DNA from 3 places in the Arthrobacter sp. HMSC06H05 genome. Region 1 is predicted to be linked to each of the others. Evidence: riboswitches for the same ligand, from Rfam matches in the RefSeq annotation. Region 1 holds a riboswitch; each other region holds the start of a gene.
What was found. A riboswitch is a leader RNA that binds a small molecule or an ion and turns the genes downstream of it on or off. The one in region 1 is predicted to bind S-adenosylmethionine.
Positions count from the first base shown of each region.

Region 2: linked by a shared signal. The riboswitch ahead of HMPREF3160_RS09850 (acyl-CoA dehydrogenase family protein) and the one ahead of HMPREF3160_RS07210 (O-acetylhomoserine aminocarboxypropyltransferase/cysteine synthase family protein) in region 1 are both predicted to bind S-adenosylmethionine.
Region 3: linked by a shared signal. The riboswitch ahead of HMPREF3160_RS02270 (LLM class flavin-dependent oxidoreductase) and the one ahead of HMPREF3160_RS07210 (O-acetylhomoserine aminocarboxypropyltransferase/cysteine synthase family protein) in region 1 are both predicted to bind S-adenosylmethionine.

Region 1 is NZ_KV788989.1:19,167-28,803, forward strand. It holds gene gatB (Asp-tRNA(Asn)/Glu-tRNA(Gln) amidotransferase subunit GatB) at 1-195, shown strand, start outside; gene HMPREF3160_RS07180 (ribokinase) at 406-1,299, shown strand; gene tpx (thiol peroxidase) at 1,453-1,947, shown strand; gene HMPREF3160_RS07190 (hypothetical protein) at 2,098-2,289, shown strand; gene HMPREF3160_RS07195 (phosphotransferase family protein) at 2,344-3,252, opposite strand; gene HMPREF3160_RS07200 (CPBP family intramembrane glutamic endopeptidase) at 3,283-4,110, shown strand; gene HMPREF3160_RS07205 (VOC family protein) at 4,153-4,794, opposite strand; SAM riboswitch class IV at 4,930-5,045, shown strand; gene HMPREF3160_RS07210 (O-acetylhomoserine aminocarboxypropyltransferase/cysteine synthase family protein) at 5,134-6,465, shown strand; gene HMPREF3160_RS07215 (homoserine O-acetyltransferase MetX) at 6,531-7,727, shown strand; gene HMPREF3160_RS07220 (alpha/beta hydrolase) at 7,740-8,414, shown strand; gene HMPREF3160_RS07225 (RNA-binding S4 domain-containing protein) at 8,451-8,687, opposite strand; gene HMPREF3160_RS07230 (glycine--tRNA ligase) at 8,888-9,637, shown strand, end outside.
Region 2 is NZ_KV788983.1:243-9,879, forward strand. It holds gene HMPREF3160_RS05085 (MaoC family dehydratase) at 1-344, opposite strand, end outside; gene HMPREF3160_RS05090 (acyl-CoA dehydrogenase family protein) at 381-1,577, opposite strand; gene HMPREF3160_RS05095 (amidohydrolase family protein) at 1,579-2,442, opposite strand; gene HMPREF3160_RS05100 (SDR family NAD(P)-dependent oxidoreductase) at 2,613-3,542, opposite strand; gene HMPREF3160_RS05105 (MarR family winged helix-turn-helix transcriptional regulator) at 3,800-4,327, shown strand; SAM riboswitch class I at 4,487-4,573, shown strand; gene HMPREF3160_RS09850 (acyl-CoA dehydrogenase family protein) at 4,583-6,052, shown strand; gene HMPREF3160_RS05115 (LLM class flavin-dependent oxidoreductase) at 6,042-7,475, shown strand; gene HMPREF3160_RS05120 (CynX/NimT family MFS transporter) at 7,632-8,999, shown strand; gene HMPREF3160_RS10005 (hypothetical protein) at 9,037-9,399, opposite strand; gene HMPREF3160_RS05130 (hypothetical protein) at 9,484-9,637, opposite strand, start outside.
Region 3 is NZ_KV788974.1:109,125-118,761, reverse strand. It holds gene acs (acetate--CoA ligase) at 119-2,161, opposite strand; SAM riboswitch class I at 2,170-2,267, opposite strand; gene HMPREF3160_RS02275 (hypothetical protein) at 2,326-2,598, shown strand; SAM riboswitch class I at 2,604-2,717, shown strand; gene HMPREF3160_RS02270 (LLM class flavin-dependent oxidoreductase) at 2,748-4,178, shown strand; gene purL (phosphoribosylformylglycinamidine synthase subunit PurL) at 4,362-6,668, opposite strand; gene purQ (phosphoribosylformylglycinamidine synthase subunit PurQ) at 6,665-7,426, opposite strand; gene purS (phosphoribosylformylglycinamidine synthase subunit PurS) at 7,426-7,683, opposite strand; gene gdhA (NADP-specific glutamate dehydrogenase) at 7,796-9,136, opposite strand; gene HMPREF3160_RS02245 (DUF3159 domain-containing protein) at 9,269-9,637, opposite strand, start outside.

The DNA of each region.
Region 1 (9,637 bases):
GCCGTCGTATCTGATGACGGCGCGTTGACCGAAGCCGTCGAACAAGCGATGGCGGGTAACCCGGACGTGGTCGAAAAGATCAAGGCTGGCAACCAGAAGGTCATCGGCGCCCTCATGGGCCCGATCATGAAGGCGACCCGCGGTCAGGCTGATCCAGGCCGAGTCCGCGAGATCATCCTCGAGAAGATCAACTAGCCTCGCTTGCTCCCCGTCTCGGGATGGTGACCGTTGGTCCTCACCACGAGGCGGGGACCAGCGGTTAACGCCCTGCCACTTTAAACAGCCTGCCACTTCATACACCGCGCCAGTTCCTACATGGCGCCGTTCATACACCGCGTCAGTGTCACACACGATGCAGTTTCGAGCATCACGCAACGTAGAGCGCATCACGCAAGGAGAGCGCGCATGAGTAAGCCAACCGTCACCGTTGTGGGGTCCACCAACCTGGACATCACCGCTACCGTGCACCGCCTACCGGGGCCAGGTGAGACCCTCCTAGGGCGTACACTCGTGCATTCCCCTGGTGGCAAGGGCGGAAACCAAGCGCTCGCGGCCTCGCGAGCTGGCGCCCGCGTCCGGTTCATCACTGCCATCGGAAGCGACGATGCCGCGCGGGAGGCCCACGAACTGCTCACAGCGGATGGTGTTGACTTGAGCCACGTGCTCGTGCGTGAAGACGAACCAACAGGAACCGCGATCATCACGGTCGACCACGGGGCAGAAAACACGATCATCGTGATCGCCGGCGCTAATCAGCACCTTGATGCAGGGGCCGTGCAGGCACGCGCCCACGCTGTTGAAGGTGTGGTTGTGTTGCAGGGTGAAATCCCGGTCACGGGAATCCAGGCTGCCTTCGCGGCGGCCGAGGACCGGGTGGTTTTCAACCTCGCACCCGTCATCGACGTCCCGGCTGATCTGATCTTGCGGGCTGACCCGTTGGTCGTCAACGAACACGAGGGCGCAGGGGCGCTGAAGATGCTCGGCGGCGACCCTGAGGGGCTGAGCGATAAGGAGATCGTCCGTGAGCTCAAAGCCGCCGGAGTGCGTTCGGTGGTCATGACCCTGGGCGCAAGCGGTTCACACGTGATGGACGAGACCGGCGAACACAAGATCCCAGCTCACACCGTGAAACCCGTTGACACCACCGGTGCCGGGGACGCGTATGTCGGGGCGCTTGCTGCGCGGCTCGCGGCAGGGGACAGCCTCACCGAAGCGGCCTCCTACGCAAGCCGTTACGCCGCCGACACCGTGACCCGTCCCGGAGCCCAAGCATCCTACGGCGTGTTGCCAGTACGCTGACAGAACCGCTGACCTCGCCCATCCGGAAAGGCTGCCCGTCCGCAGACGCTGCCCGTCCGCAAGCGCCGGAAGCGTGGCGCTGATGTCCGCTGTTGGCTAAGCCTGAGGCTAAACCCTTGCCAAATGCTGGGGCACCTCTGAAAGGATAAGGCTATGGCTACTATCGAGTTCCAAGGTAAGACCCTCAACACGGTTGGCGACCTCCCCGCTGTAGGTAAGGCCGCCCCAGAGTTCACTACCGTCAACACCGACCTTGAAGACGTAACCCTCAAGGATTACGCAGGCAAGCGCGTTGTGTTGAACGTGTTCCCGTCGATCGATACCGGGGTGTGCGCCCAGTCCGTTCGCGAATTCAATAAGCGTGCAGCGGGCCTTGAGAACACGGTTGTTGTGACTGTGTCCATGGACCTTCCGTTCGCGCTCGGCCGCTTCTGCGGCGCTGAAGGCATCGACAACGTTGTTGCGACCTCGGCATTCCGTTCGAGCTTCGGCGAGGACTACGGCATCAAGTTCGCAGACGGGCCAATGAAGGGCCTCATGGCTCGCGGCGTCATCGTGATCGACACGGACGGCACCGTGCTCTACTCCTCCCTGACTCCAAGCGTGGGTGAGGAACCAGCGTACGACGAGGTCCTCAACGTCCTCTAAACCACACACGTGCTGGCGCCCGGGGTCACAGACCCCGGGCGTTTCGCGCATCCACGCAGCAGTGCTCATCTAACAGAACTGGGCGGGCCTTCAACAGCTCAGCCGGATGCGGCAAGTAATCTCCGGAGATGAACGTGAACACCGACAACGATGGACAACAAATTTTTCGGCGCACTGTTTGGCGCCGTGATCGTCGCGTATCTGCTCTTCTTTGTCCCTAACGTGAGCCTCATCATCGGTATCACGGTCGTGTTGATGATCGCATCCTGGTGGGCGGTTGTAGCGTTCTGGCCTATTGAACCGCCAAAGAAACCGGGCGTGCGGACCTACCGCTCGAACTAGCGAGCTCCACAGTATGAGCCCCGTAGCGAGCTCAACAGTATGAGGCCGAGGGGATTACTGGAGCAGCTCGCGGCATACGTGTGCGGCTTGAGCGGCCCTCATGATGCGCGGCTGGGTTTTCCTCAAAAGCCGGCCCCAGGTTTTCACTCCACCGCGCAGTGCGGCGTCAGCCACGCGAGTCAACGCCAATGACCCGTTCCACACGTGGGCTCGAGCCGCGAAGAACTCATCCGGGGCTGACGGGTCGATCACGTCTTGGCCGTGCCACAGCGATAGATGCGCCAGATTGATCGCCGGGTCCCACAAGGATGCTTTGTCCCAGTCGAGGATCCCGATCAGCTCGCCATCACGCCAGTGCATATTCCGGCCCGCTAAGTCCCCATGCACTAAACCACGCCGGAGTGAACCGCGAAGAGCGGCGCCTTGGCCCACCGCGGATCCCATGGCTTGCTCCATCTCACCCAGAGTAGCTAACACGGTAGCGGCACTTGCCCGCACATCGGGCTCAAGCGCATCGATCGCAGCATCGGCGCGGGCCTGGGTCCATTGAGGTTCTGCCTCCCAGGGCGCGCCAACCAGGCCTTCGTAGGCGCTCAACGGAACCGCCTGCAGGTCGGTAATAGTCCGCCCCAACGCTGCAGGGTCGCCTTGGTGTAGCGGGTGGGCGGCACCGGGGATGAAACGTTGGATGATCCCGCCGGCGGAATCGATCGGGGAGCGGGATTCAGGGACGAGCCACGGAACATGCGGGGCAAGCGCATCCGCTAACGCGGCACGGCGGGCTTGGGCGAGCGCCTCCTCACGAGTCCGGGCCATCCGGAACACAACCTCAGGAACCGGGTCTGCCGGGATGAGAACCAGGTTCGACTTCCCAGATTCCTCAACCCGGCCAGAAACCCAATCCGCGGCAGGGTATAAAGCGTTGGCGCGTTCAACTTCTTCGCTCGTGGGTTGCCTGGCCATGCATCCAGCCTACCGAGCATAATCGGATGCATGAGTGCCCAATCCCCACACGCACACACCCCAGACGGTGACGGCTCAGCGAAGACGCCCGGCCTGGGCGAGCTGGGGGCGCCCTCGCGAAAGGCCCTGGGGTGGGAGATCGGCATCGTCCTAGCGCTCTCTTTGGGCAAATCCGGGGTGTATGCGCTCATCGACTTGCTCGACACCATCACGCGCGGCCCCATCTCCTCCGGGACCGCGGCCCTCAACACCTCAACTAGCACGCGTGAGTGGATTGATCTGCTGTATCAGCTTGCCGGCATCTTCTTTGCGCTTGCCCCGGTAGCGCTCGTGATCTACCTTGTTTCACGCTGGCCGGGCAATAAGCCTTGGCGTAGGTGGGGCATCGACGGTCAACGATGCGGTAGCGACGCCGCAGTGGGTTTCGCATTCTTCGTGCTCATCGGCGTAGGAACCCTCGCGGTATATGCAGCGGGCAGGGCGCTCGGTGTCACGACTGCTATCACGACCTCGGGCCTTCCGGACGCGTGGTGGAGCGTACCCGTGTTGCTGTTGGCCGCACTCAAGAACGGGCTGCTTGAAGAGATCGTGGTGCTCGCCTACCTGCATGAGCGGCTCGCAACACTGAAATGGACGCCCGCCGCGATCATCATCTTCTGCGCCGTAGTGCGTGGCTCCTACCACCTCTACCAAGGCATCGGGCCGTTCATCGGCAACGTAGCGATGGGCGTGATCTTTGGGCTCTACTACCTGCACAAACGCCGCATCATGCCGCTCATCTGGGCGCACTTCTTACTCGATGCGGTCGCGTTTGTGGGCTACCCGCTGCTCGCGGCATGGTTCGGGTACGGTAGCTAGCCCGCGCCGTCGGCCCTGTCAGCCGCCGCCGGGCCAACGCTGTTAGAGGGTTACGAGGCCCTTCGGGGTCTTCAACGTGACTGACTGCAGGCCCGGCATCCCGGAGGGGGAGGTGAAGTTGAATGTGACCTCGCCCTTGAAGTCTTCACCTGGGTGGCCGAGCCATTCGTCGATGCGTTCGCGGTTACCGGAGATCGTGAGTTCCACGATTTCACCGTGTGGCTCTTCAGCCCGGGATGGGTGCAGGTCCTCGAAGCTCTCGTCCCAGCGGAGGAAGTAGGGAAGCTGAGGGTCTGCGATGAGCCCGTTGATGCCGATCTGGCGCCACGTGAGCTCTCGCCCGTCGGGGAACTTACGCGAACCGGGGACCGCGCCGCGTTGCAGGCGCTCCTCGATAGGTGTGAGGTCCTCTACTGAGACGACCCAGCCCATCCATCCGCCACCCATCTCGCTTCGGGCGCGTACTGCCTTCCTGAACGGCTGCTGGAGAGTGGCCGGGTGGTCTAGTACCTCAACGACTTCGAGGTACTGGTGGTTGTGGAGGGGGAAGAACACGTTGCGTGTTCCGAAGCGTGGGTGCACGCCTCCTTTGACGTACCGGAGCCCGAGCTGATCGGCGATACGGTCTGCGGTGGTGATGAGGCCTTCTGGCCCGCAAGCGTAAGAAACGTGATCGAGCTTCATGGGTTAAATCTGACACTGTGTGAGCCACATCTCTACTTAGGTTTACCTAAGTTGAAGTCCGGCCTGTGGATCAAACCGGGTGTGGTGGGCGTTATGTGGTGCCAGTGGGTTGGCGTGTTGTAGGCTAATTGCCAAGGTCATGAGTGCCAGTGCAAAACCCCGGTTTGCTGGCCGGCAACCCTCCGTCCGCGGCGGGGTGCCCCGGGTGAGGACCTGGTCACACGGGAATGCCGCTGTGGCAAGCGCGGGCTCTGCCCGCCCGTATCCGGGCGGACGTTACGTCAAATCAACCGGTGTATGCGGGCAAGCCCCTCCTATGAATCAAGGGGTGCACTGTATATGTCGCAACAAAAGTTCGAAACTCGTCAGATCCACGCCGGCCAGACTCCAGACCCGACCACGGGTTCGCAAGCGTTACCGATCCACCTGACCAACGCGTATGTTTTCCCTGACACCGAGGCTGCTGCCAACCGCTTTGCGCTGAGCGAGCTGGGGCCTATCTATACGCGCTTAGGTAACCCGACCACCGAAGTCATCGAGAACCGCATGGCAAGCCTCGAAGGCGGCGTCGGTGCGCTGTTCGTCGCCTCCGGAATGGCGGCTACGAGCTATGCGATCCTCAATGTTGCGGAAGCCGGCGATCACATCGTCGCATCGCCATCCCTCTATGGCGGGACGCAGAACCTCTTCAAGCACACTCTGCCTAAGCTCGGTGTCGAGGTCACGTTCGTGGAAGATCCAGACGACCTGGATGCATGGCGCGGGGCAATCAAGCCGAACACCAAGGCCTTCTTCGGCGAGACCATCGGTAACCCGCGCCAAGACGTGTTCGACATCGAAAACATCGCCGCGATTGCACACGATGAGGCAGGCGTACCGCTCATCATTGACAACACGCTGGCAACCCCGTACTCGCTGCGCCCGATCGAATGGGGCGCCGACGTCGTGGTTCACTCCGCAACCAAGTACCTGTGCGGCCACGGAACCGCGATGGGCGGGGTCATTATTGACTCAGGAAACTTCGACTACACCCAACACCCGGAGCGTTTCCCGGGTTTCAACCAGCCGGATGAGTCCTATCACGGCATCGTTTACGGCCGCGATATGGGTGTTGGCTCGCCACTGGGTGCGAACCTCTCCTACATCCTGAAGATCCGCGTGCAGTTGTTGCGTGACACCGGCGCTGCGATCTCCCCAATGAACTCCTTCCTGATCGCCCAAGGCCTCGAAACGCTCTCTCTGCGTGTTGAGAGGCACATCGAGAACGCGCAGAAGGTCGCTCAATGGCTCGAAGCGCGCGATGACGTCTCCGCGACCATCTATGCCGGCTTGGAATCCTGCCCGTGGTATGAGCGTGGCCGCCACTACGCACCCGAAGGGGTGGGCGCGATCGTCTCCTTCGAGATCAAGGGAGCTGAAGACAACGAGGAAGCGGCCCGCGCCTTCGTGGACGCGCTCGAGCTGCACTCGCTTGTAGCCAACCTCGGTGACGTCCGCTCGCTCGTGGCGCATCCATCATCCACAACCCACTCCCAGCTGTCTCCGGAAGAGAAGCGAGCCGCCGGCGTGGGCCCAGGCACAGTACGCCTCTCAGTGGGCCTTGAACACGTGGATGACATCATCGCCGACCTGCAGAAGGGTTTCGACGCCTTCCACGCCGCCCGCGCCTAACTAGCGCCGGGACATTGGCATGTGGCAACGGAAGCGATAGAAACTCACGAAGCGAAAGCAGCGTTATGACGTTGGATGTACGAGAACACTCACAACACAACGCTCCCGAGAGCGATGTGAAGATCCTCCCGCTGGGCCCGCTGGATCTAGAGACAGGCGGGCACCTTCCCCAAACCCATATCGCGTACGAGGTTTTCGGCGAGCTCAACGCTGAGCGCAGTAATGCGGTCCTCGTTTTGCACGCGCTGACCGGCGACACCCACGCAGCCGACGGAACGCCGGCTAAAGATGCGCCGGCTAACGATGCGGCAGTGACCGATGCGGACGCACCGCAACCTGGTTGGTGGCGCGAGGTCGTAGGCCCGGGTAAGCCGGTGGACACCACCACGTATTGCGCAGTGGTTCCGGCAGCCTTGGGCGGGTGCTCAGGCACGATCGGCCCGGCCTCGCTGGCCGAGGACGGGCAACCCTATGGTTCGCGTTTCCCATTCGTGACGATCCGCGACATGGTCGAGCTTGAACTGCGCCTCATGCACGCACTCAACATTGAGGCGTGGCACGCCGTTGTTGGCGGCTCGATGGGCGGGGCACGTGCGCTCGAATGGGCCGTGAGCTATCCGCAACACGTCACCAAATGCGCAGTGATCGCCGCGACCGCTGAATCATCGGCCGAACAGATCGCGTTCGCGCAGATCCAAACTGAGGCGATCCGGCTCGACCCACAATTCCACGGCGGAGACTATTACAGCCACGGCAACGGTGCCGGCCCGCAGCGTGGCCTAGGCATAGCTCGCCGCCTCGCCCACGTCTCCTACCGCTCCGCTGCCGAGCTCGACCATCGTTTTGGGCGCTCGCCGCAAGGTAGCGAACTTCCGCTGGGATCTGCTGGCCGTGATGAACGCGGCCGCTACGCGGTCGAGTCGTATCTGGACCATCAGGCGCATAAGCTCGTGAATCGTTTCGATGCCAACGCCTACCTGACCCTCACTGAGGCGCTCATGAGCCATGACGTTGGTCGGGGCCGCGGGGGAGTCGAAGCGGCTCTCGCTGAGGTAGTGGGCGTTGAGTTCTTCATCGCGGCCGTGGATACGGACCGTCTGTATTATCCGCAAGAGTCCCAGCGGATCGCGGATGCGCTGCCGGGTGATGTTCCTGTGCACATGGTTTCGACCCCGGTGGGCCACGACGGTTTTCTGACCGATGGGCACCAGCTGGATGCGCCGTTCCGTGCGTTTTTGGGCCCGGTGCCGCCAAGTGCGTGACAGGATGGTTATATGAGTGAAAAGTGGGAACCGTTTGTAGTTGAACATGTGCCGGAGGGCGTGAATGAGTCTGCGCCGCTCTTGGCTTTCTTGCATGGTTTTGGCGCGGATGAACGCGACCTTCTACCTATTGCGAGCATGCTTCCGGGCCAGTTCGCTGTGATGTCAGTGCGAGCACCGCTTGCACTGGGTTTTGGCGGCTACGCGTGGTTCCCGCTTTCAAGCCAGGACCTGGAGTTCAACTCGGCTGATTACAGCCAAGTCGTGGAGGACCTGACACACTGGGTCGCTGAACGGAAGAAGCACCACGAATCGGTCACGCTACTGGGTTTCTCTCAAGGTATGGCGATGGCGACCGCGGTGGCCCGCCGTGATCCTTCCGCGGTGGACGCGCTCGTGGGCTTGTCCGGTTTCACGCTGGAACAGTTCAAGGATGAAACCGGTGCGGACTTCTTCAAAGACCAAGAGCTGGCCGCACGCGAAGAGAAGCTGCCGATGTTCTGGGGACGCGATCCGGAAGACCCGGTGATCCCGGAGCGGTTCATCGAACCGACGAACGCGTGGGCGCGAGCGAACACGGACCTCACCAAGGTCAACTACCAAGGCATCGGCCACGGAGTGGGGCAAGCAGAGATCCGCCACATCGGCGAGTTCCTGACCGCTAAAGTGCTCGGCGCCCAGGTATAGGCGCCAGGCCTGGCCGCCCGAGACTGGCCGCTGCGGCTAGGCTTCGTCTCCGCGCGCCACACGCAGCACGTAGTCGTGGAAGCCGACCACGTCGTCGAAATCTAGTTGCCGGCCTCGGCGGGTCTCGACCTCGCCGTTGACGGTTGCACTACCCTCAGCGATCTCTTCGCGTGCCTGCACACCGTCTTCAACCACGTTGGCTAGTTTCAGAAACTGGCCCAAACGGATGCCTGCGGTGCGTACGGGCACGTCAATGATCTCTACCGAACTCATGCTCCAAGGTTCTCACGCGCCGCGGATCCGTGCACGCGCGCCCGGAGCGTTTCTGAGCTGGGCGAGGATTTCGCGGTGGGCACATATTTGGGCTAGCAAGGTTCAAAACGGGCCAAAAATCAGCTCAACCGTTAGGATTGACGGCAGACCATAACGGACCGCAGCCGGCGGCCCGTATCAACCGATGGAGTTCACTCAACATGGCAGCAGCGTCCAAGCTGGATAAGGTCATTTCACTCGCTAAACGGCGTGGTTTCGTTTTCCAGGCAGGTGAAATCTATGGCGGTTCCCGCTCTGCCTGGGACTACGGTCCGCTAGGTGTGGAACTCAAGGAGAACATCAAACGCCAGTGGTGGAACACGTTTGTGCGTTCCCGTTCGGACATGGTGGGCCTGGACTCTTCGATCATTATCCCGACCCCCATCTGGCAGGCTTCCGGTCACGTAGAGACCTTCACTGACCCGCTCGTGGAATGCCTCTCGTGCCACCGCCGCCACCGCGAAGACCACCTGCTTGAGGCATACGAGGCTAAGAAGGGCCGCATGCCGGAAGAAGGTCTGGCGGAGATCGTGTGCCCTGACTGCGGTAACCGCGGCAAGTGGACCGAGCCACAACAGTTCTCGGGGCTCATGAAGACCTACCTTGGCGCCGTCGATGACGAATCGGGCCTGCACTACCTGCGTCCGGAGACCGCCCAAGGTATTTTCGTGAACTTCCTCAACGTCGTGAACTCGGCGCGCCGTAAACCACCGTTCGGTATCGGCCAGATCGGTAAGGCGTTCCGCAACGAGATCACCCCGGGTAACTTCATCTTCCGTACCCGCGAGTTCGAACAGATGGAGATCGAATACTTCACCCCGCCTGAGCAGACTTCTGAACTGTTCGATGAGTGGGTTGAGGACTGCTGGAACTGGTTCGTTGAGCTCGGTGTTGACCCGGATAACCTGCGT
Region 2 (9,637 bases), on a different contig from region 1:
ATGACTGCACGGACGCGGGAGCCGACCTTCACCGGGGAGGTGAAGCGGACCTTGTCCAGGCCGTAGTTGACCTTGGTCTTCACGTCGGAGACATCGAACAGCTCACCCCAGAACGGGATGATCAAGGACAGGGTGAGGAAGCCGTGGGCGATCGGGGCGCCGAAAGGGCCGTCCTTGGCGCGTTCTGGGTCCACGTGGATCCATTGGTGGTCGTCGGTGGCGTCGGCGAAGGTGTTCACCATGTCCTGGGTGATCTCACGCCACTCGGTGGCGCCCAGCTCGGTGCCTGCCATGGTCTTGACGGCGTCGAAGTCGACGACGGTGCGTGCGGTGGTCTCGGTCATGTTGCGGTCCTCTCAGGGAAGGGGTGAAAAGGGTGGTTAGACGAAGGCACTGACGCCGGTTACGGCGCGGCCCACGATCAACGCGTTGATCTCGTGGGTGCCTTCGTATGAGTAGACGGCCTCGGCGTCCGCGTGGAAGCGGGCCACGTCGGTGTCCAGGGTGATGCCGTTGCCGCCGCAGACCTCGCGGGCTAGGGCCACGGTCTCGCGTAGACGTAGGGAGGTCATCATCTTGGCTAGGGCGGAGTTCTCGTCCTTGTAGATCCCCTGCTCCTCCTGTTCCGTGAGCTGGACCATCAGCCCCAGGGAGGAGGTCAGGTTGCCGAGCATGATGGCCAGCTTCTCCTGGATGAGCTGGAATCCGGCCAGCGGACGGCCGAACTGCTGCCGTTCGCGGACGTAACGCAGCGCGGCCTCATAGGCGCCCGCGGTCGCACCCACGGCCATCCAGGCCACGTCCGAGCGCATGGCCCGCAAGCAACGGGCCACGTCCTTGAATGAGTTGATCCCTTCGAGCCGGGCCGAGGCGGGCACCCGCACCCCGCGGTACTCGATGTGGGCGTTCTGCATGATGCGCAGGGATGCCTTGTTCGGGATGATCGACATGCTCACCCCATCGGCGTCCCGCGGAACCAGGAAGCACTTGACCTGGCCGTCGGCGGTGTCGCGGGCGAAGGTCGCGACGACGTCCGAGATGGTCGCGCCTCCGATCCAGCGCTTTGCGCCGTCGATCACCCAGGTGTCCGTCTCCGGGTCATGAGTGGCGGTGGTGGCCAGTCCGCCGGCCACATCGGAGCCGTGGTCCGGCTCGGTCAGCCCGAACACGCCGGTCAGCGAGTAGTCGATGATCTTCGCATCCAGCTCCCGCGCCTGCTGTTCCCCGCCGCCCAGGGTGCATGCCGTGCGGAACAGGCCTGCATGCGCGTTATATAGAGTGCCGACGTTGATGTCGCAGCGGGCCAGCTCGAAGTTGCGGAACCCGGTGAGGATCCTACGGATGGGCTCTCCGGCTTCTTTGAGGGCTGGCGGGTCCATCAGCGGCAGGGCGCGGACGGCGTCCACCAGCTCTTGGGGAAGCTCTGCGGCGTCCCAGGCTGGGTTGACCAGCGGTTTCACCGTGGTCTCGAGCCGTTCCCTGAGGTCCAGGATGACGGCGCGCTCGGCCTCGGTCAGCCGCTCGGCGTAGCCGTAGAAGTCGGATGGGATGATGCTTCCGGTCACTGGTTCAGCCATCTCAGTCTCCCTTCGTCTCGGTCGTGGACTCACGGTCCAGGCCCAGCAGGCGCACCGCGTTGTCCTTGAGGATCCACGGCCGGACCTCGTCCTTGAGCGGAAGCTCCGCGAAGGCGGCCAGCCACTTGTCCGGGGTGATCAGCGGGAAGTCGGTTCCGAAGAGCACCTTGCGAGCCAGCACGTTGTTCGACTGGCGGACCAGGGACTCCGGGAAGTACTTCGGGGACCAGCCGGAGAGGTCGATGTGCACGTTGGCTTTGTGGGTCGCGATCGAGTTCGCCTCGTCCTGCCAGGGCACCGATGGGTGGGCCATGATGATCTGCAGGTCCGGGAAGTCGGCGGCGACGTCGTCCAGCAGCAGCGGGTTGGAGTACTTCAGTTTGATGCCGCGCCCGCCGGGCAGGCCGGCGCCCATACCGTTCTGTCCGGTGTGGGAAACGATCGGCAGCCCCAGCTCCTGGAGCCGCTCCCAGAGCGGGTAGTACTCGCGGTCCGAGGGGTCGAACCCCTGCACGGACGGGTGGAATTTGAAGCCGCGCACTCCGAGCTGCTCGGCCTGGCGGGTGGCCTCGGCCAACGCGTCCGCCCCGGTGCGGGGATCCACGGAGCCGAATGGGATGAGGACGTCGTTGTTCCGGGCGCAGCCGGCCACGAGGTCATCGATGGAGTTCGGCTTGTGGCCGAACTGGGTGCGCGCGTCCACGGTGAAGACGACGGCGGCCATCCGGCGCTGCCGGTAGGTCTCCGCGATGGTGTCCACGCTCGGGGTCCGTTCCGCGGACTTGAAGTACTTCGCGGAGGCCTCGAAGAAGTCTTCCGGCAGCGCCTTGTGGCCGCACGAGTCCACCTCGAGGTGCACGTGCATGTCCACGGCCTCGATGGCCGAGGCGTCCACGCCCAGCTCGTAGCGGACTGGGGCGGGGCCGGGAGCAGGGGTTGAGGCGGGAGCAGGGATCGAGGCAGGGGCGCCGCTGTCGTTCCCGTGCGCAGCCCCCTGCGGGGCCGTGTCCTGGGTTCCGGTCATGGTGCTTGTCCTTAGTTCTTCTGCTCTGGTTCGAGCTCGGCTGGCAGCGGAGGCATCTTCTCGCCGACCTCTTGGCGGTTGGCCTTGACCAGCTCGGCGCCCTGGGTCTGCATGGTGGCGTAGTCCCAGCCGCCCTCGTGGTACTCGGTGGCCACTGGCTCTGGGTGGGACCAGACCTGCAGGCGATCGCCGCCGACGCCGATGGCCTGGCCGGTGATGCCCTCGGCCTCCGGGGAGGAAAGGAAAGCGATGAGGCCGGCGACGTCGTCGGCGGTTCCGAAGCCGAGGTCGTGGCGGAAGAAGGATGGCATGGCCTCGCCGCGCTCGTCCGCTTCGACGGCCTTCTGGAAGTAAGGGACGGTCTTGGTCATGGCGGTGGCCGCAACTGGGATGACGGCGTTGACCATGACTCCGGCGCGCTTCATCTCCAGGGCCCAGGTGCGGACCATGCCTACGATGCCCGCCTTAGCTGCGGCGTAGTTGGTCTGGCCGAAGTTGCCTCGCTGGCCGGTTGGCGATCCAATGCAGACGATGCGGCCGGCCACGCCGTTCTCCTTGAAGTAGGCATAGGCGGCGCGGACGCAGGTGAAGGTTCCCTTGAGGTGGACGTTGATGACCAGGTCGAAGTCTTCGTCGGACATCTTCAGCAACGACTTGTCCCGCAGGATCCCGGCGTTGTTCACCAGGATGTCCAGGCCGCCGAAGGTGTCCACGGCGGTCTTGACCAGCTGGTCGGCGGCCTCGCTGGTGCCGACAGGGACCACTGCGGCGACGGCCTTGCCGCCGGCTTCGGTGATGGAGGCGACAGCGGCGTCCGCGGTCTCCTGGTTGACGTCGTTGATGACCACGGAGGCTCCCTGGCGGGCGAGCTCCTGGGCGTAGGCGAGGCCCAGGCCTGCGCCCGAGCCGGTGACGATGGCTACCTTGCCGTCGAGGGACATGGGGTTCTCCTTCGGTGGTGACGTTCTAGATGTCGGTTCTGTTCAGAGAGCCTGCGTGCCGCCTCGCGGCGGATACTCTCGGATGGTCCAGGTGTGGCGTTCACCACACAAGAACCATGACAGTACATATAATTGAAATTGTCAATTATTTTTCGAGGCTTGCATTTCGAGTACGATCCTCTGCAAGGGACAAGCCTCTATATGGGCAAGATCAGCCGGATCACGTCCTCAACTACACGGACCAAGGAAACAGGCACATGACGACCACCCAGGACACCTCCGGAGCCGCAGTGAACCCGGCCGAGGCCGCCCAGCGCTTCCCCGCCCCCTCCACAGCGCTTGCGGCCGAGCGCATGGCGGAGTTCACGTCGTCAGAGCTCGCCGGCCAGGTCCAGTTCCTGGCGGCCCGGCTGCGCAGCATCGGCCACAGCCACGCCAACCGCGTCCTGCAGGAGGAGATGGGATTGAAGGTCCGCCAGTACTCCGTGCTGGCCCTGGCCGCCGCGGACGTGAACCCGTCCCAGCGCGAACTCGGCGACTTCCTGAGCCTGGACCCGAGCCAGATAGTGAACCTGGTGGACTTCCTGGAGAAGCGGGGATGGGTCGAGCGCCAGGTGGATCCGCGCGATCGTCGCTCCCGGATCGTCATCGCCACACCGCAGGGGCAGGATGCCTACCGGAGGGCACGCGCGCTGACCATGGCCTCCGACGACGTGGTGCTCGCCGCGCTCAGCTCCGACGAGCGGCACGAGCTGAGCCGGCTGCTGGAGAAAGTCGCCTTCTGACCTCTGCTTGCTGAGCCCCGCTAAAGCCTTACGAAACGCCCCCCGCGGGCCTGCATCTAAGCAGGCACGCAGGGGCGTTTCTTGTTGACGTTTTGTGACGCGCGCCGCCCGTCGGGCTGTTGACAGTGCCCTGCCGGCACGTATAAAAATGGTGCTTGTAACCCATCCAGAGCGACTGAGAGACCTGGCTCGTTGAAGTCGCAGCAACCGGTTTATGCACGGTGCTCCCGCCAGGAACGATGGAAAGGAATAACTGTGTCATCGTTGTCCACGCACACCCCTGTCCACCCTGCAGCAGCCGCCGATGCGGAAGCCAGCACCGCTGTTTCCTCGGCTGACTTGAGCTTCGCCGAAGGGCTACGTTACGTCACCACGCAGGACGCGCCGGTCACCCCGTGGGAGGCCGGCCACACGCCAAGCCTGGCAGAGTTGCGTGAGCATTTCGGCCCGATCTTTGACCGCATCGCGAGTGGGGCTTCTGAGCGGGAGGCGCATCGTGTTCTGCCGTTCGTTGAGATCGCCGAGCTCAACTGCGCCGGATTCACCGTGCTTCGCGTGCCTACCGAGTACGGCGGCCCGGGCGTGAGCTTCACCGACTGGGTGCAGCTGCTGATCGATCTGGCGGCGGCTGACCCGAACATCGCGCATCAATACCGTTCCCACGCGGGTTTCGTGGAGACGCTGCGGTACCAGGATGAGCAGACCCGCCAGTATTGGTATGCGAAGGTTTTGGCGGGCGATGTTGTGGGTAACGCATCCACGGAGATCGGCGGGAATGCGTTGAATACGCTCAACACCACGTTGGCTGTGCAGGCGGACGGCACTGGGGTGCTCAACGGCGCTAAGTATTACTGCACTGGCACCGCGTACGCGACACATACCCGGGTTTCGGCCACGCTGCTTGATGCGGATGGAACACCGACCGAGGGTCGACAGTTCGCTGTCGTTTCCACGCGGGCTCCGGGCGTTGAGCTTGAGGATGACTGGAACGGTTTCGGTCAGAGCCTCACCGGTACGGGAACCACGCGTTTCACCGATGTGAAAGTTGCGCCCGAGCACATTCTAAACCGCGTTCCCGGCAGTGCCGAGGCGCAGTTTGAGGCGCCGCTGTTCCAGATTGTTTTGCTCGCCGTGCTGGCCGGTATTGCTCGCAACGTTGTGAACGATGCGGCGGCTGGCGTGCGCCGGCGGACCCGCTCCTTCAATACCGGATTGGGTGTTCCGCACTCTGAGGACCCGCAGATTCTGGGGGTTGTGGGCCGGCTTTCGGCGCAGGCTTTCGTAGTGGAGTCGGCGGTGGTTGAGGCTGCGCGGCGGCTCGAAGCCGCCGAGGGCGTGCTTTCGCTCGAAGGCGAGGACGCTGGCACCGGCGATGGCAACGGTGACGCCGATACTGGCGCCGCCGCTACTGGCAACACTGACGCTGGCACCGGCGCCGCTACTGACACAGCGCAGCGCTTGCTGACTGAGGCGGAGCTTGCTGTTGAGCGCGCGCACGTGACTGTGCCCGGCATCGTGACCAGTATTTGCTCTGACCTGTTCCTCACGGGTGGCGCATCGAACACGTCGCGGGAGAAGAACCTGGACCGGCACTGGCGCAATGCGCAGACGGTCGCGACGCATAACCCGATTGTGTTCCGTGAGCGGATCATCGGCGACTACCTGGTCAACGGCACCGTCCCGGAGGGTCTCAACGCGATCGGTGAGGTGCGCCGTGCTTCTTAACGCGTTTGAGATGGCCACGCCGGTGCATCAGTCCCCTGGTTTGTGGCGGCATCCGGAATCCCGGGCAGCGGATTTTGACCAGTTGAGCTACTGGACCGGCCTGGCGCAAACCTTGGACAAAGGCGGTTTCACGGCCCTCTTCCTGGCCGATGTGCTGGGGACCTATGACGTGTACGGCGGCAGCGACGCGGTCTCGCATGAGCGCGGCGTTCAAGTTCCGTTGCTGGATCCTTTCGCTGCGGTGTCTGCGATGGCTGCGGTCACCCGTAGGCTCGGTTTCGGGTTGACGGCGTCGTGCACGTATGAGGACCCGTTCCTCTTGGCGCGCCGGTTCGCGAGCCTGGATCACCTCACGGGTGGCCGGGTTGGCTGGAACATTGTGACGTCGTATCAGGATTCCGCGGCCCGCAACCTCGGTTTGGAGCGGCAACTGCCCCACGATGAGCGTTATGACCGCGCGGACGAGTACATGGACGTCATGTACAAGCTGTTCGAGGGCAGTTTCGCTCCGGGTTCGGTGCTCAAGGACGCCGATGCGGGTGTTTTCGTGGACCCGGCGGGTGTCCGGAAGGCTGAGCACAAGGGCGAGTATTTCTCTGTCGATGGGGCGTCACTGACGCATCCGGGACCGCAACGCACCCCGTTCTTGTTCCAGGCGGGCGCCTCGGCACGGGGCTTGCGTTTTGGAGCCGAGAACGCTGAGGCCGTGTTCATGATCGGTTCTGAGCCGAGCGTTGTGCGCGGCTATATTGAGCGCTTGCACGAGGCGCTTGAGGTCGCGGGCCGGCCCGCCGATGCGGTGCGCACCTTCGCGATGGTCACCGTCGTGACGGGTGCCGACGACGAGGAGGCGCAACGCCGCTTCGAGTCCTATCAGCAGTACGTGGACGTCGAAGGGGCTCTGGCACTGTTCGCGGGCTGGACCGGCGTTGACTTGGCCGGCCTGGATCCCGATGCACCGCTGGCCGAGGTTGAGACGGACGCGAATCAGTCCGCACTGCGCTCGGTCACCTCCGGCGACACGTCGCGGGAGTGGACCGTGCGGGACATTGCCGCGTTCGTGACGTTGGGTGGCCGTGGCCCCGTGATTGTGGGTGGCCCCGAGAGCGTTGCAGATCAGTTGGAGGCGTGGCAGGCGGCTTCCGGCGTGGATGGCTTCAATGTGTGTAGTGGTGTGCGGCCGGCTGATCTTGAACGTTTCGTTGAATACGTGAGCCCCGTGCTGAGGCGCCGCGGCCTGCTGGCCGAGCCGGGCCTGTTGGCTGATGCCGGCGCTGAAGGCGCCGACGCCGATACCACCGACGATGCGGCGGCAACTGATGCCGTGACGTTGCGTGCCGCGGTGACGGGGCAGGATTGGTTGCCTGAAACACATCGTGGTTCCCGCTTCCGCACTGGCGCTTTGGTGGAAGCTGGCAGCTAAGGGCTTCCCTACCGGCCGCGCATAGCCGGCGGGCGGGTTCCGTGGGATGCCCCACGGAGCCTGCTGCCGCATCGTAATTCTGCAGCCGCGGATTGTGATGACGTGTTGTGACGGTTGCCGGCTTGCGCGGCGCGGAAAGGGCGATAACGTTACGGAATGAGCAACTCGATGCGGGATAGTGCTGCTGGTGAGACTCAGGCCCCTGAGACACCGGGCGTTGCGGCGAGGGCTGTGAGCCCGGCTTTGGCGATCGCAGGTATCTTGTTGATCGCCACGAATCTGCGGATGCCGATGACGAGCGCGAGCCCGCTGTTGCCCCGCATTAAGGAAGACGTGGGGCTTTCGGCGGCGTCGGCGTCGTTTTTGATTTCGTTGCCGCTGCTGTGTTTTGCGGTGTTTTCGCCGATCGTGCCGCGGATCGCGGCGCGTATCGGGTTGGCGCACTCTTTGTTCGGCGCTTTGATTGCGGTCAACGTGGGGATCGTTTTGCGTTCCTGGGTTGGCTCGTTCGGTTTGTGGACCGGCACCGTGTTGATTGGTGTTGGGATCGCGATCATGAACGTGTTGTTGCCGGCGTTGATTAAGCGTGATTTCCCGGATCATGCGGGCACATTGACGGGTGTGTATTCGGCGTTTCAGTCGCTCATGGCCGCGCTTGCGGCGGCGGTCGCTGTCCCGATCGCTGGGTTGCCGGGTTGGGGTTGGCAGGGCGCTCTCGGTTTGACGTTGGGCGCCGGTTTGATTGGTATGGCGGTGTTCGCTCCGCAGGTTCGTGCCGACCATGTGATGCGGCGAACAAAGATCCTGGACCGCCAAGCAGCTGACGCCGCGGCCGCTGGCGAAATGTCCGGCGCTGAAGCCCCCGATGCGGTGGCCTCCCCCGCTACCCCGGCGTCCGCATCGTCCCCCGCCCCTGCACCTGCGTCCGAGACAGCGCCGCCGGCGCGTCCGCGGAGTTTGTTGCGTTCCCCGTTGGCGTGGGTGATTACGGCGTTTATGGGTTTTCAGTCGACGCTGTTTTATTCGATTTTGGCGTGGTGGCCGGCTATTGAGATGTCGTCGGGGATTTCTGAGGAGAGCGCCGGTTTCCATATTGCGGTGATTCAGGCGTCCGGTATTGTGGGTTCGCTTGTTGCGGGCTGGTTGATGAGGCGCGACGTGGTGGGGCCTACTGTTGGTGTGGCGGTTTCCACGGTGATTGTGGTGCTTGCGGGGACCATGCTGGCTCCACAGTTGGCGTTGCTGTGGGCGCTGTTGATAGGTACTGCCCAGGGCGGGTTGTTCACCGTCGCGTTGACGTTGTTTGGGGCGCGGGCGCGTACGCCGATGTCAGCTGCACGGCTTTCGGGTATGGCGCAGACGTTCGGTTATGTGATTGCGGCGTCTGTTCCGCCGGTTTTGGGTGTGGTGCGTGAAGCAACGGGTTCGTGGACGGCCTCGTTGTGGATCCTGCTGGGAATCGCGGTGATCACGTTGGTTTCGGGGCTGATTTCAGCCAAACCGCGGTATGTGGAGGAACATTAGCCTCGTTCTGTTGAAGCGCACGGTTCGTCGCGGAGCACTAGCCTCGTTTTTCGCGGTTTTCGCGGGCCCGTTGGGCCCGTTCGCGCGCTTCGATCGCGTCGAGTTCGGCGTCAGTGAGTTCAGATGAACGGTTGACGCCGGAGCCTTTGCCGAGGTCGTCCGGGTTGTCTTTAGCGACCATCATGAGCAGGGAGATCACCAGCAGGCCCGCGACGAACGCGATGAGGAAGAACGTTGCACCGATCTGAAGGTTGAGGCCGTTGCGGGTTCCGCCTGCACCGGCGAATGCGGAGATGACGCCGGCGACGATACCGAAGGTCAGCGACAGCGCGAGTGCAGGTTTGACGCTTTGCTTCCAGCCGGACTGCTTCGAGCCAGACGTGGATGGCTTGTTGGCCACGGATTCTCCTTTACGCGGGTTTCGTGCGAGGTCTGTGTACAGGTTTGTGTGCGGTGCGTTCTGGTGTTGTTGTGTGTTTTCAGTCTAGTTGCCGCGGCGTTGGTCTTGCATGTAGCCGATCGCGGAAATCAGCAGGTGTACGGCGATGAGCGCGGTGATCATGGAGGCCATACCGAAGACGCCGTGGGCGTCGCTGGTGGTCATGAACACCATGATGATGCCGCCGATAACTCCGAGG
Region 3 (9,637 bases), on a different contig from region 1:
AAGCCTGGACGAACTGACTTCAAATCAACTCAAAGTACGCATTTTCTCTTGCGGGCACGGCCTCCCGCCGTAGCCGCCGGTCAGTTCTCCGGTGGGTACGGCCTAGCTACGGATACAGCTAGCCGCGGGCGGCAGCGAGCACGTCCGGGATGCATTCTTCGTTGCGCAGGCTCGTTGTGTCGCCGAGCTGTTCGCCGGTGTAGGCCTGGGTGAGGATGCGGCGCATGATCTTGCCGGAGCGGGTTTTCGGTACGTCGGGGACAAGGATGATGCGGGCCGGTTTTGCGATGGGCCCGATTTCCTTGGTCACGGTGGCGCGTAGCCGTTGCGCGAACTCGGCGACGGCCTCATCGCTCGCGTCAGCGCCAAGCAGGGACTGGTCGCCGGGGACCACGAACGCGATCGCGGCGTGCCCGGTCTTCGCATCCGGTACCGGGCACACGCCGGCTTCGACAACACCCGGGTCGGTCACGAGCGCGGACTCGATCTCGATGGTCGAGAGCCTGTGGCCTGAAATGTTGATGACGTCATCGGTGCGGCCGAGGATCCAGGTGTCGCCGTCGACATCCACTTTCGCGCCGTCGCCTGCGCTGAACCAACCGTATGTGGCGTAGGCCTTCCAGTAAGAGGTGTACCAGCGTTCCGGGTTGCCCCACACGGTGCGCGCCATCGAGGGCGGGAACTGGGTGAGCACGATGTTGCCTTGGGTTCCAGCCGGTGTCGGGTTGCCCTCGTCGTCGACAACCGCGGTCGCTACCCCTGGCATGTCGCGGCCTACGCTGCCGGGCTTGACGGTGGTTGCGCCGGGTAGGGGAGTGAGTATGGTGGAGCCAGTTTCTGACTGCCACCAGGTATCGACCATGCTGATGCCGCGCTCGGGTTCCCCGGTTTCAGGGTTGGCGGGCTGGTAGGTGTCGCGGCCGATCTGTTCGCGTAGCCACCGTGCTGCTTCAGGGTTGACAGCTTCACCTACGGTTCCGCCGAGGCGGATGCTGGAGAGATCGTATTCGGCTGGGATCCCTTCCGGGAACCAGCCCATGAGCGAACGCACGAGCGTTGGCGCGGTGTAGTAGGAGGTCACACCATAACGCTGGATGACTTCGAAGTGCCGGCCCGGGTGCGGGGCGTTCGGCACGCCTTCATAGATGACTTGGGTCGCGCCGGCCCCGAGCGGCCCATAGATCTCGTAGGTGTGGGCGGTGACCCACGCGAGATCTGCAGTGCACCAATGCACGTCGCCCGCGCGTTGAGCTGGGTCCGGGTGGGCGAAAATCTGGTTATAGGTCGCTACAGCACCGGTGAGGTAGCCGCCGGTCGTGTGCACCAGGCCCTTCGGTTTCCCGGTGGTCCCGGAGGTGTACATGATGAACAGCGGATTTTCCGCATCGAACGCTTCCGGTGTGTGCTGCCGGGGCTGGCGGGGCACAATCTGGTCCCACCAGATGTCACGGCCTTCGGTCCACGGGATGTCTCGCTGGCCGGTGCGGTCGATCACGAGCACATGCTCGAGCTGGTTCTCCCCGGATGCGGCCTCGTCCGCGATGTCCTTGACGGGCACGGCCTTGCCGCGGCGGTACTGGCCGTCGCTGGTGACCAGCAGCTTGGCGCGGGTGTCTTCAACCCGGAAACGCAACGCTTCTGCGCTGACCCCGCCGAAAACAAGCGAGTGGATCGCGCCGATGCGTGCGCAAGCCAGCGTGATGATGATCGTCTCAACGAGCACCGGAAGATAGATCACGACGCGATCGCCGCGGGTGATGCCCAGTTCCGTGAGCGCGTGGGCGGCCTGCGAGACTTCCTCGGTGAGTTCGCGGTAGGTCACGGTGCGACGGTCGCCGGGTTCACCTTCGAAGTAGAGCGCTACTTTGTCCCCGTTGCCCGCCGCTACGTGGCGGTCTGCGCAGTTGACAGCGGCGTTGAGCGTGCCTCCCGCGAACCAGGTTTGCTGCAGACCTTCCTGAGTTTCAGGGTTAGGCGGGGTTAGCGTGTGCACCGTATCCCACGGGGTCTCCCACGTGAGCTGCCCGGCCTGTTTGGCCCAGTACGCGCTGTGCTCTTCATCGCTAAGCAGCGCGTCATCGCTAGGCTGCGCGCTGCTGAGGTTTGCGTTGCTGAGCTGAGCCTGGGCGGCCTGGTGCGCGGGTGCGGACGTTGCGGTCATGCGTTGTCACTCCATCGATCCTGGCGTGAGCACCATGCCCGGTAAAAACCCGGGGTGGTTGCTGCGGCGTCGTAGAGCCAGATCTCTCAGCCGCTCTGGATGGTTGTGCTGTCCATAGTGGGTGACGAATGCGGTTGCACGCAAATCGGGTCAGCGTGTGTGTCATGTTGCTCAACACGGCTGGCGAAGCAAAGGCGTCCGATGCGGCGGGCGATCACCCCACCCATGATCCCGTTGATGATCAGCGCGATGATATCGACGGTAAAGAACACTTCTGGCCGCGCAAATTCCACGTCGCTGTAGCCCTTTCACCTGCAGAAACCCGTGTTATGGCTTGGGGTAATACTTTCGCAAGTGTAGCCGCCGATGCGTGCCGTCATTCTTTGTCATCGGTCACGAGCGATTTGCGTGATGCCCATGGTGTGCCTCTATGCTGAATCCGTATCCATCCAGAGCGGCCGAGAGATCTGGCTCGTTGACGCCGCAGCAACCATCCTGAAGGGTTCCGTAGCAGGAATCGTGAGGGAAAGGTGCTCCCGCCAGAAGACGATGGCGCAGCGTTTGAGGGCTGCGGGAAAGGGTTAACATGTCGTCTGAAAAACCGATTCTTCTCAACGCCTTCGCGATGAACACGATTGGCCACCAGTCCCCGGGTTTGTGGAAGCATCCGGAAGATACCTCGCGGGATTACAACAAGCTCTCGCACTGGGTTGAGCTCGCCAGGATCCTGGAAGAGGGCCGTTTCTCCGCCCTGTTTTTGGCCGATGTGATGGGTGTGTATGACGCGTATGCGAACTCCCCGGAAACGGCGTTGCGTTCCGGTGCGCAGATCCCGTTGGCTGATCCGGCGGTGATCGTGGCGGGGATGGCTGCAGCGACGAAGAACCTCGGTTTCGGTGTCACTGCGGGCACTGCGTATGAGCATCCGGTGGGGCTCGCGCGCCGCATGGCGACCCTGGATCACATCACGGGCGGGCGAGTCGGCTGGAACGTTGTGACCGGCTACCTCGAGTCCGCGGCGAAGAACTTTGGCCAGACCAGCCAGATGGAGCACGACGAACGCTACGATCACGCGGATGAATACCTCGAGGTCGTGTATAAGCTGCTCGAGGGTTCGTGGGAGGACGACGCGGTTGTAGCTGACCGCGAATCCGGCTTGTTCGTTGACCCGGCTAAGGTGCACCCGATTGAACACGAAGGCACGTGGTTCAACGTTCCAGGCATTGCGATCACGGAGCCTTCCCGCCAACGCACCCCGGTGATCTTCCAGGCCGGCGCGTCCTCGCGCGGTATGGCTTTCGCGGGGAAGCACGCTGAGGCTGTGTTCGTTTCGCAGGCAACCAAGGAAGGCCTCGCGAAGACCGTGAAGAAGATTCGTGAAGCAACCGTGGCGGAGGGCCGTAACGCTGATGACGTCAAGATTTTCGCGATGATCACCCCGGTTGTGGGTAAGACGAACGAGGAAGCGTGGGAGAAGTTCCGCGAATACCAGTCTTATGCCGATGAGCAGGGCGCGTTGGCGTTGCTCGCAGGCTGGACGGGCATCGACTTGTCCGAATACCCGCTGGATGCGGTGATCGGTGAAGACGTGGAGTCCAACGCGATCCAGTCCGCGGTGAACATGTTCCAGGCGGCTTCAGGTGATTCTGATAAGCCGTGGAACGTGGGCCAGTTGGCGCGCTACATCGGCGTGGGTGGTTTCGGTCCGGTTGCCGTGGGTACCGGCCGCGAAGTCGCCGAACAGTTCCACGAATGGGTGCGTGACACCGGGGTGGATGGCTTCAACGTCGCCTACGCGGTCAAGCCTGGCACGTTCCGTGACGTCGTGGACTACGTGATTCCAGAACTCGAAGCGCTCGGCGTGTACCCGAGCGCTGAGGAAGCCGCCGACGCCACGGTTGCGTGGGATGCCGACCGCCCAGTGGAAGACCAGACGGGTTCCTCCTTGCGCCACGCACTGTTTGGTCGCGGCGACCGGTTGCCGGAAAACCATCCGGGCGCGGCTGTCCGCCGCTAGGTTGCCACGCTGGCGGGCAGGAGACAGCGCCCGCCAGCCAGGGTAGGCCGTACAATTCACGGCCGCGAATACGACATGGCTGTGGGCGCCAGGATGAACCTGGCGCCCACAGCCATGTCATATTTTTGACGGTGCCTGCTAACGGTGTGCTGTAGCCGTACGGCACACCGCTAGCAACGGGAGTTAGCCGAAGTGGCGTTGCATGGTTGTGCCCCAGCCTTCGCGGATTTCGTCGAGGGTAGCGGAGAACTCGCCTTGAACTTCGATCGCGTTCGAGGAAGCGTCCACGACACCCAGGCGGACGTGGGCGAAGCCGCGTGCCGCGGCCATCGCGGTGAAACGTTCCTCCTCGGAACGCGGCAGGCACACCAGCGCGCGGGCCTGCGATTCAGAGAACAGAGTGGTGAAAGCGTCAATGCCGTCACGCTGCTTGAGTTCATCCAGGTTCACGCGCACGCCGACGCCGTAGCGCATCGACATCTCGACCAGCCCGGCTGCGAGGCCGCCTTCGGAAAGGTCGTGGGCGGCATCGAACATGCCGTCGCGGGAACCGGAAACCAGAAGCTGGCCCAGGGTGCGTTCCGCATCGAGGTCGACCTTCGGCGGGACACCGCCGAGGTGGTCACGCATCGCGGCGAACTCGGAGCCATCCAGCTCATCGCGGGTCACACCAAGCAAATAGACAGCGTTGCCGTCGTGCTCTTCACGCCAACCCGAAACCGTGCGCGCGGTGACGTCATCGAAGCGACCCATCACGCCCACAACCGGGGTCGGGTGGATCGGGGTCTCGCCGGTCTGGTTGTAGAGCGAAACGTTACCGCCGGTCACCGGAACCTGGAGTGCAAGGCACGCATCCGAAAGCCCCTCGATCGCCTGGACCAGCTGCCACATCACATTCGGGTCCTCAGGGGAACCGAAGTTCAAGCAGTCAGTCACAGCCATCGGGGTAGCGCCGGAGGTCGCGACGTTGCGGTACGCCTCGGCCAACGCCAGCTGCGCGCCAGCGTAGGGGTCGAGGTAGGCGTAACGGCCGTTCGCATCCGTCGCGAAACCGACACCCATGCCGGTGTTTTCATCAACGCGGATCACGCCGGCGTCGTCAGGGGAAGCCAACGCTGTGTTGCCTCCAACGTTGGAATCGAACTGCTGGGTGACCCACGTCTTATCGCACAGGTTAGGCCGCGCCATGAGCTCCAGCATCGCCTGCTTGAGGTCCTCGCCCTGCTCCGGCAGGTTCTTAGCGGCCTCGGAGCCGCGGAACGAGTCAGCCTGCAACGCATCCTGGTAGTCAGGGCGGGCGTATGGGCGGTCGTATTCAGGTCCCTCTTCAGCGGCGGTCTGCGGATCGATGTCCACAATGACCTCGCCGTTCCACGTGATGATCAGGCGCGGATCCTCGGTGATCTCACCGATCCAGGAGTATTCGACACCGTAGTGCTCCAGGACCTTCTCGAACGCCTCAGCGTTCTCAGGGGTTACCACGGCCATCATGCGTTCCTGAGATTCGGACATCAGGATCTCGGACGGGTTGAGGCTCGGATCACGCAACAGCACGTCCCTGAGCTTAACGTTCATGCCCACGCCACCGTTGGAGGCGAGCTCGCTGGTCGCGCACGAAATACCTGCCGCGCCGAGGTCCTGGATCGCCACAACAAGCTCGTCACGGAATAAGTCGAGGCAGCATTCGATCAGGACCTTCTCAGCGAACGGGTCACCCACCTGGACCGCTGGGCGCTTGGATGGCTTGTCTTCCTCGAAGGACGCCGAAGCCAGAACGGAGGTTCCGCCGATGCCGTCGCCGCCGGTGCGCGCACCGAACAGGACCACACGGTTGCCTTCGCCTTTCGCGTTGGCGAGGTGGATGTCCTCGTGACGCATCACGCCCACAGCGAGTGCGTTGACGAGCGGATTGCCCTGATAGACGGGATCAAACACGGTTTCGCCGCCGATGTTCGGCAGACCAAGCGAGTTACCGTAGCCGCCGATGCCCGCGACAGCCCCGTGCACCACGCGGGCAGTGTCCGGATGATCGATCGCGCCGAAACGCAGCGGGTCCATGACCGCTACAGGGCGGGCACCCATCGAGATGATGTCGCGGACGATACCGCCGATGCCGGTTGCGGCACCCTGATACGGCTCAACATAGGAAGGTGAGTTGTGGGATTCGATCTTGAACGTCACAGCCCAGCCGTCACCGAGGTCGGTCACGCCAGCGTTCTGGCCCATACCAACCAGAGTGTGCTTCTTCATCTCATCGTCAACCTTCTTACCGAAGGAGCGGAGGTGAATCTTGGAGGACTTATAGGAGGCGTGCTCGGACCACATCACGGAATAGATCGCGAGCTCGGAATCCGTGGGGCGGCGGCCCAGGATCTTCTTGATGTCCTCGTATTCGTTTTCCTTCAGCCCCAGTTCAGCCCACGGCTGCTCAACGTCTGGGGTGGATTCGGCATCAGCGACGGTATCAAGGGTGAAATCTTGGGTGGTCACTTGGCGTCCTCCACAAAGTTGCTGATCAAGGAAGTGAACACGGTCAGGCCGTCACGGCCGCGGCCATCGTCTGGTCCGAAGCCCAGCTCGACTGCGTGCTCTGGGTGAGGCATCAGACCAACCACGTTGCCGGCCTCGTTCGTGATGCCGGCGATGCCGCGGCGGGAACCGTTCGGGTTCCAGCCCTCGTAACGGAACACCACGCGGCCCTCGGCTTCGAGCATGTCGAGGGTCGCCTCGTCTGCGACGTACTGGCCGTCCTGGTTCTTCAACGGATAGACCACGCTCTGGTTCTTCTCATACAGGCGGGTCCACTTGGTTTCGTTGTTCTCAATCGTCAACGGCTGATCGCGGCGAATGAACTTGAGGTGATCGTTCTTGATCATCGAACCGGGAAGCAGGTGCGCTTCGGTGAGGATCTGGAAACCGTTACAGATACCCAGTACCGGCAGCTTCTCATCCGAGTTCGCGGCAGCGATGATGCTGTCCATCACGGGCGCGAAACGAGCGATGGCGCCCGGGCGCAGGTAGTCGCCGTAGGAGAAACCGCCAGCGATTACAACAGCCTGAACATCCTTCAGATCAGCGTCGGCGTGCCACAGGTTCACCGGCTCGCCGCCAGCCAAACGCACCGCACGGCACGCATCGCGGTCATCAAGGGTTCCGGGGAACGTGACAACACCGATCTTGACACCCGAATCCGGGTAGGTGTCCACGGAATTATCAACCAAGAAAGGGAAATCAGTGGTGCGCGGCATTACTGACCGTCCTCAACCACAGCCACGTTGACAACGTCTTCGATGACCGGGTTGGACAGCAGGGTCTCAGCGGCTTCGCGAGCTGCTGCCAAAGTATCTTCTGTCACTTCACCGTCCACGGTCAGTTCAAAACGCTTGCCCTGACGGACTTCGCTGAACTGGGTGAAACCGAGGCGAGGGAACGCACCGAGAATAGCTTTACCCTGCGGGTCCAGAATCTCGGGCTTGGGCATGACGTCAACGACGATCCGGGCCATGATGTGGGATCTCCTGAGATGGCAGTTTCTTGCCGCGAGCACACAGAAATGGTGCTTGCGCACTTGCCTCTCTATCTTATCCGTTTAGGAACACGCGTGGGGTGGGCTCCCGCTAGATGATGCCTTGGTTGAGCATCGCGGTTGCGACACGGCTGAAACCGGCTACGTTCGCGCCGAAAACATAGTCGCCGTCGCGACCGTACTTATCCGCTGATTCGAGGCAGGTTTCGTGGATGTCTTCCATGATCTCGGTGAGACGCTGGACCGTGTAGTCGAACGTCCAAGAGTCACGGGAGGCGTTCTGCTGCATCTCAAGCGCGGAGGTCGCAACGCCGCCGGCGTTCGCGGCCTTACCTGGGCCGAAGAGCACCTTCGCGTCACGGAAAGCCGCCACCGCATCGGGGGTTGACGGCATGTTCGCGCCCTCGGAAACCGCTTTGACACCGTTACGGATCAGGGTGTGGGCGTCACGGCCGTTGAGCTCGTTCTGGGTTGCGCACGGCAAGGCGACGTCGGTCGGCAGGTCCCAGATGGAGCCGTCAGTGACAACGCGGGCGCCGTTGCCGCGGCGTTCGGCGTAATCAGAGATGCGGCCGCGCTCCACTTCCTTGACCTGCTTGATCAGGTCAACATCGATCCCGTTCGGGTCATAAACATAACCCGAGGAATCCGAGCATGCCTGCACGGTGGCACCCAGCATCTGGGACTTCTGCATCGCATAGATCGCGACGTTACCGGAACCGGACACGGTCACTTTCGCGCCGTCGAAAGATTCACCACGGGTTTTCAGCATGGACTCCGCGAAGATCACGGCACCGTAGCCGGTCGCCTCGGTGCGGGCGCGAGACCCGCCCCACAGCAGCGCCTTACCGGTCAGCGCACCGGATTCATAAGCGTTAGTCATGCGGCGGTACTGGCCGAACATGTAGCCGATTTCGCGGGCACCCACACCGATGTCACCAGCCGGGACGTCAGTGTACTGTCCGATGTGGGAAGCCAGCTCAGTCATAAACGACTGGCAGAAACGCATGACTTCCGCATCGGACTTACCGTGCGGATCAAAGTCAGAGCCGCCCTTACCGCCGCCGATAGGCATACCGGTCAGTGAGTTCTTGAAGATCTGTTCGAAGCCCAAGAACTTGATGATGCCGATGTTCACCGACGGGTGGAAACGCAAGCCACCCTTATACGGGCCAAGTGCCGAGTTGTATTGGACGCGGAAGCCACGGTTGATCTGTACCTGGCCGTTGTCATCAACCCACGGCACACGGAAGATGATCTGACGTTCCGGCTCGCACAATCGCTGCATGATCCCGTACTCCATGAGCTCGGGGTGCTGTTTGACGACTGGGCCGAGGGAATCGAAAACCTCTGCAACTGCCTGGTGGAACTCTGGTTCGCCAGGGTTACGGCGAAGTACGTCAGCGTATGCATCCTCTAGCTGTGGTTCCACAGTTCCTCCTGAAATCGTGTTGCGGCTTCCCAGTCTAGAAAAGTTTGTGCGCTCGCCGGTTTTTTATTTCTTAACGTCTGGGAATGTGAAGGCTCAGGACAAACCGTCTGGGAATCGTGTATGGGGCAGGGGTTAGGCCTCGGTTTCCGACCCGGTTTTGTTGCTGTTTCGCGGCTCAGATTGTTCCGTGTTCTCTTCCGCGGTTTGTCCAGGGTGCGCCACTTGTGGGTGGCGGATCCCGGGATGGGTTTTGGGGATGGAGCCGAACAGTGCCCAACCGGATGCGATGAGGCTCACGGCAAAGAGCGGGTAGCTCAGCAGGATGTGGGCCACCGAGAGCCCGATGACGTGGCCGGTAGCCCAGAAGTAGCCGAGCACGATGACGCGGACACCGTATTGGGCGACCCAGAACCATGATGCGCGGTTGTAGGCGCGTAGGATCACGGGGTCCTTACGCCACGTGGTTTTGGTTCCGAGCAGTGCCCCGAGCACGATCCCAAG